2 regions of the Trichococcus sp. TS_SC_9 genome follow, and region 2 is predicted to be linked to the other one. Evidence: predicted binding sites of a transcription regulator. Region 2 holds the regulator's gene; the other holds the start of a gene.
What was found. Region 2 encodes CtsR, which represses protease genes until heat stress. Its sites were predicted from a motif close to TTGGTCAAAAAAGGTCAAANA; they were not measured.
Positions count from the first base shown of each region.

Region 1: a site for CtsR is predicted at 1,621-1,641, ahead of AC0J5I_RS14500 (ATP-dependent Clp protease ATP-binding subunit). Genes of this name have one in related genera too.

Region 1 is NZ_CM149591.1:2,991,219-2,994,642, reverse strand. It holds gene AC0J5I_RS14500 (ATP-dependent Clp protease ATP-binding subunit) at 1-1,507, opposite strand, end outside; gene AC0J5I_RS14495 (phosphocarrier protein HPr) at 1,906-2,172, shown strand; gene ptsP (phosphoenolpyruvate--protein phosphotransferase) at 2,174-3,424, shown strand, end outside.
Region 2 is NZ_CM149591.1:1,099,405-1,102,828, forward strand. It holds gene AC0J5I_RS05075 (RNA-guided endonuclease InsQ/TnpB family protein) at 1-905, shown strand, start outside; gene AC0J5I_RS05080 (CtsR family transcriptional regulator) at 1,104-1,565, shown strand; gene AC0J5I_RS05085 (ATP-dependent Clp protease ATP-binding subunit) at 1,591-3,424, shown strand, end outside.

The DNA.
Region 1 (3,424 bases), 1.2 Mb from region 2:
ACTCGCTCATGTCGAAGCGGATGATCGCATCTTCGGTCCCGAACATTTCGATTGCCAACTGTTTGGCCAACTCGGTCTTGCCGACACCGGTAGGTCCCACGAACAGGAAGGAACCGATCGGGCGGTTTTTGCGGCTTAGTCCGATCCGGTTTCTGCGGATTGCTTTTGACACTTTGTCGATAGCTTCGTCCTGTCCGATGACATTTTTCTTCAGGTCGCTGTCAAGATTCTTCAATTGTGTTTGCTCTTTTTCAAGCAATTCACCGACTGGTATATTTGTTTTGATTTCAATGATTTTTTGGATATCCTGTTCCGTTACGATGGGATCGCCATCGGCTGGTGTCGGATTTAGTTTCATCTTGTTCAGATTTGTGATCTGATCGCGATAGTAAGCAGCTTTCTCGTAATCTTCTGCATGGAGGGCAGCTTGTTTTTCTTTTTCGGCCGCTTCGATGCGCTCCTCGATTTGTTGCGGATCGATGGCTTTGATTGTCAGATTCTTTTTGGAACCGGACTCGTCAAGCAAGTCAATGGCTTTGTCGGGAAGGAAACGATCCTGGATATAGCGGTGCGACAATTTGACTGCCGCTTCCAGTGCCTTATCCGAATATTTAACGTGGTGATAATCTTCGTATTTCGGACGGATACCTTGAAGTATGATCAGCGTCTGTTCAGGTGTTGGTTCATTCACACGGACGGGCTGGAATCGGCGTTCCAGTGCGGCGTCTTTCTCGATTCTGCGGTATTCATTCAGCGTTGTGGCTCCGACCAGTTGCAGTTCGCCTCTCGCAAGGGCGGGCTTCAGGATATTGCCTGCATCCATACTTCCCTCAGCGTTTCCTGCCCCGACGATTTCATGGATTTCATCGATGAAGAGGATGATCTGTTTGTTCGCGCGAATTTCATCCATCAGTTTTTGCATCCGTTCTTCGAACTGACCACGGATGCCGGTGCCTTGAACGAGCGAGACGACATCCAAGCGGATAACTTCTTTTTCCAACAATTTTTGAGGGACATCGCCGTCCACGATTTTTTGGGCAAGACCTTCAACTACGGCTGTTTTGCCGACACCGGCTTCCCCTGTGAGTACGGGGTTATTTTTCGTGCGGCGATTCAGGATTTCGATGACGCGTGCGATTTCACTGTCTCTACCGATTACTGGGTCGATACCACCATCACGGGCCAATTGCGTCAGGTTTATGCCGTATTCATCCAGCAAACCGCCTTTTCCACCGCCTTTTCCTCCGCGGGCAGCTTCAGGGGCAGGCGGCTGTTGGTAATTCTGTTCTTGGTTTTGCTGCATTTTTTTGAAGAAGGAATCCAGATTACCGAAAGAAAAAGGGTCTACTGGGCCTTGGGATCTTGGATTCGGATTGTTTTGTTGCGATTGAGCGGCTTTGAATTCTTGATAGCAGCTCTGGCATAAGTCGATTTGGCGTCTTTGTCCATTCACACTGGCATACAGATGAATGGAAGCTTGGTTCTTTTCGCAATTTTGACAAAGCATGGCAATCTTCCTTTCTATTATGGATCATAGCTACATGTATATTATAGTAGTAACGGCTAAGGAATTCTCGTGAGAAGGTTTCCTGACCAACTCTGACCTTATGAGCCCATTATACATTGACCTATTTTGACTTTCAAGTGGTTTGACCTGTACAAAGCAAAATTTTTCTTCGCGGGACGGCTTTCAGCCAAATGGGAAGGTTGTATTAAATTAGTGACATTTCAGCAATTATGACAAAAATTTGAACGAATCTAGTTAAAACAGTTGTAGTATAAAGCGAAAGATGGTAATCTTATTCAATGAAAGGGTTATTTTTAATCCGGTTTCCCATTTTTCTGTTATAATGGAAACGTATTAAAAGTACCTTAAATAAATACATCTCAAAAGGGGTTTATGACATGGAAAGAAAAGAATATCACGTAATCGCAGAAACAGGGATTCACGCACGTCCAGCAACTTTATTGGTGCAAACTGCAAGCAAATTTAATTCAGACATCAATTTAGAATACAAAGGTAAATCAGTTAACTTAAAATCCATTATGGGTGTAATGTCATTAGGCGTAGGCCAAGGCGCTGATGTTGTCATCACTGCAGAAGGTCCGGACGAAGCAGACGCTATGGCTGGAATTACTGAAACAATGGTAAAAGAAGGGCTAGCAGAGTAATATGAAAAACCACTTACAAGGAATAGCAGCTAGTGACGGTATTGCAATTGCGAAAGCATATTTGCTTACCGAACCGGATCTATCCTTTGAGAAGCGTAAAGTGGAAGATTCAGAAGGCGAAATTGCTCGCCTTTTGCAAAGCTTTGAAACCGCTAAATCAGAGGTAAGTGCAATCAGAGACAAAGCGGCAGTATCACTTGGCGAAGAAGAAGCACAAGTTTTTGATGCACATTTAATGGTATTATCCGATCCAGAAATGATTGGATCAATGAATTCAAACATCCGCGACAACGGTGTGAATGCTGAATCAGCACTTTCTGATGTTGCCGGCATGTTCATCGGTATGTTCGAAGCGATGGAAGACAATCCATACATGCAAGAACGTGCAGCGGATATCCGCGACGTTACCGAGCGTGTATTGAGCCACTTGTTGGGTGTCAAAATCCCTAATCCATCGACAATCACAGAAGAAGTGATCGTCGTTGCCAAAGATTTGACTCCTAGTGATACGGCTCAATTGAACCGTGATTATGTTAAAGGATTCGTTACCGATATCGGTGGACGCACTTCCCATAGCGCAATCATGGCCCGTTCTTTGGAAATTCCTGCAATTGTAGGTTCAAAAGAGATCACTCAAATCGTCAAAGATGGCGATATCATCATTTTGGATGGTTTGGACGGCGACGTCTACATCAATCCAGATGAAGAAACATTAGCTGCATACAAGAAGAAAGCTGAAGAGTTTTCTGCGATGCAAGCTGAATGGCACAAACTGAAGAATGCAGATACAATGACAGCAGACGGTAAACATATCGAATTGGCTGCCAATATCGGAACGCCTAAAGATTTGGAAGGCGTTGTCGCTAACGGTGCTGAAGCAATAGGTCTATACCGTACTGAATTCCTGTACATGGACTCTTCGGACTTCCCGACAGAAGATGAGCAATTCGATGCTTATAAAGCTGTTTTGGAAGGCATGGAAGGCAAACCTGTCGTTGTTCGTACAATGGACATCGGTGGGGACAAAGAATTGCCTTATTTGGAATTGCCGAAAGAAATGAACCCATTCTTGGGTTACCGTGCAATCCGTATTTGCTTGGCTGAACCAGAGATGTTCCGTACACAATTGCGTGCATTATTGCGTGCTTCCGTTTACGGTAAATTACGCATCATGTTCCCAATGATTGCAACACTGAACGAATTCAGAGCTGCAAAAGCGATGTTGGATGAAGAAAAAGCGAATCTATTGGCC
Region 2 (3,424 bases):
TGGATCAGGCGTATCAGCGCTTCTTCACTGGCCAAAACAAACATCCGAACTTCGAAAGCCGTAAACGTCCGCACAACAGTTACAAATCCAAATGCATCAACCAAAACATCCAAGTCGCGGATAACCATTACATCAAGCTGCCGAAACTCGGTTTGGTCAGGGCCTACGGCCTTGAACGGATTCGCGGTCAAATCAAGAACGCTGTTATCCGCAAGGAGCCGACCGGCGCCTATTCCGCGACAATCCAAGTGGAACACGAACCTGTTCTGTTGCCCAAAACCAACAAAGAAGTCGGCATCGACCTGGGCATCACCCATTTGGCGATCCAGTCCGACGGATTCAAGCTGGAAAACAAGAACTTTGAACGTTCCTTGGCAAAAAAACGCCGCAGCTGGGAACGTAAGTTGGCGCGCCGGCGCACGCAGGCTTTGGTCAAAATCAAGGAAGCCGAGACGGCCGGCGTCGAACTGGATCTTTCGGAATTCAAAAACGTCCAAAAAGCCAAACAGATGGTGGCCAAACTCAATCGCAAAATTGCTAATCAAAGCGAATACCACCTGCAGAAGTACACGACCGATTTGGTGCGGCACTTTGACCTGATTGTCCTGGAGGATCTGAAAACCAAAAATCTTCTGCAAAACCACCATCTTTCCCGTTCCATTGCGGACGCAGCCTGGGTGAAAATCAAGTCCATGCTGGCGTACAAATGCGACTGGTACGGCAAGGAATTGGTGCTGGTCAACCCTGCCTATACGAGCCAGACCTGTTCGCATTGCGGCGAGAACACCGGCAAAAAGCCGTTGCGGATCCGCACGTTCGCTTGCCCGCATTGTCACACCAAAAACATCGATCGGGACGTGAATGCGGCCATTAACATCCTCGACAAAGCGTTGGCCGAACGTTAAACGGCAAGAGTGTGGGACACGCTTTGGTCCATAGGAATAACCTCTGGCCGGTTGGTTTCCAATCGGTTAAGTCCGTTCCGTTCCCAGAAGCTCAGGCACTTGAGTGCCGAGCAGTCCCCATTTGACAGTTATGTAGGAATAGCATAATATAAACATATAATAGTCAAAATTAGTCAGGGGAAGGGAGGCGTCCATTCCATGCATGGTCAGAACATGTCAGATATCATCGAAGCGTATATCAAAAAGATTCTGAATGCAGAAGAGCAGATTGAAATCAGAAGGAATGAAATGGCAGATCGTTTTCATTGTGTACCTTCACAAATCAACTATGTCATCAATACCCGTTTTACGGAACAGCAAGGCTACTCGGTCGAAAGCAAACGCGGCGGGGGCGGTTATATACGCATCATGAAGGTGAAAATCCTCGATCAAGCAGAATTGTTGGATAAGCTGATCGCGATAGTAGGCGAAAGCATCACCCAGAAAGATGCGTTTGCGGTAACCCAAAATCTATACAGTCGCGGTATCATCACGAAACGCGAAGGAAACCTGATGTTGTCGGTATTGGATAAGTCACTTGCCCCATACACAGGCGAGCACGAAGAAAGAATACGAGCCCTGCTGTTGAGAAATTTTTTGAACAGCTTGCGCTTTGAATAGATAGCCCGTAGAGGAGGCGTTAAAAATGGATGAATTATTTACAGAAAAAGCCAGCCAAGTATTGATGTTGGCAACAGAAGAAGCGCACAAATTTAAGCATCAATCCATCGGAACGGAGCATATGCTTCTCGGACTAGTACGAGAACAAGAAGGCATTGCCGGAAAAGTGTTGCGCGGATACGATATTGATGAGGAAGGAGTCCGCGAAGAGATTGTCCATCTGACCGGTTTCGGCCAAATGAACACGGAAGACTTCAATGCGCCGTTGCCATTTTCTCCTCGGGCAAAAAAAGTCATTATGTATGCGACAAACGAAGCGCACAAATTGGGGGTTCCTTTGGTAGGGACCGAACACCTTTTGTTGGGTTTATTGAAAGAAGAAATTTTGGCAGTCAAAATCATCAAAAATCTGCAGATCGATCCGAATCTGCTGCGTAAATCTCTCTATGAGAAACTGGGCATCAAACAACCGACAAAACCGGATATGCGTTCAGCCAAAAAGACGGAGAAAGTGGAGGAAGGAACGCCAACTTTGGATTCCTTGGCCCGCAATCTGACGGAATTGGCACGGGAAAACCGGATGGATCCGATCGTAGGCCGCGACAAGGAAGTCCGCCGCATCATGCAGATTGTTTCCCGCAGAACGAAGAACAATCCTGTTTTGGTAGGGGAACCGGGTGTCGGCAAGACAGCCATCGTGGAAGGCTTGGCACAGAAAATCGTGGCCGGCGATGTTCCGGATACGTTGGCGAACAAACGCATTATGATGTTGGATATGGGTTCGCTGGTGGCCGGTACGAAATACCGCGGTGAATTCGAGGAAAGAATGAAAAAAATCATCGACGAGATCTACAATGACGGGAATGTCATCCTCTTTATCGATGAGTTGCACACCTTGATCGGCGCAGGCGGAGCGGAAGGGGCGATCGATGCCTCGAATATCCTGAAACCGGCATTGGCAAGGGGCGAACTGCAGACAATCGGTGCTACCACCCTTGATGAATACCAAAAATATATCGAAAAAGATGCGGCGTTGGAAAGACGTTTCGCACCTATCCATATCGATGAGCCCACACCGGAGGAATCGGTTGAGATCATGCGTGGCTTGCGTTCCCGTTATGAGGAGCACCATGGCGTGGAAATCACTGATGAGGCTTTGAAAGCAGCTGTCCAGTTATCCGTCCGCTATATCACTTCCAGAAGATTGCCGGACAAAGCGATCGATCTGATTGATGAATCCGCGGCAAAAGTTCGGTTGGATGTCACCCACGGGGATACGCCGATCGGGAAAATCGAGCTGGAAATCGCTAAGTTGTCGAAAGACAAAGAGGAAGCGATCCTGAATCAGGACTTCGATAAAGCTGCCCGCATCCGCAAACGCGAAATGGCGAAGAAGCAGAAATTCCAAAAAATGGTGGAGCAACAAGCCCAAACGATCACGCACTACGATCTGAAGGTGACTGAAAACGACGTAGCTGAAGTGGTGGCTTTGTGGACCGGAATCCCTGTCAACCAGATGGAGCAGAAGGAAAGCGACCGTTTGATGAGGCTGGAAAAAGTGCTGCATGAACGCGTCATCGGCCAATCCGAGGCGGTCAATGCAGTGTCCCGCGCAATCAGGCGTGCACGTTCCGGTTTGAAGGACCCGAACCGTCCAATCGGTTCATTCCTTTTCCTAGGGCCTACCGGTGTCGGGAAAACAGAGTTGGTGAAAACACTTGCTGAAGCGATGTTCGGGACAGAGGATGCCTTGGTTCGCTTGGATATGTCCGAATACATGGAAAAATACAGCACGAGTCGTCTGATCGGCTCCCCTCCCGGCTATGTCGGTTATGATGAAGGCGGCCAGTTGACGGAAA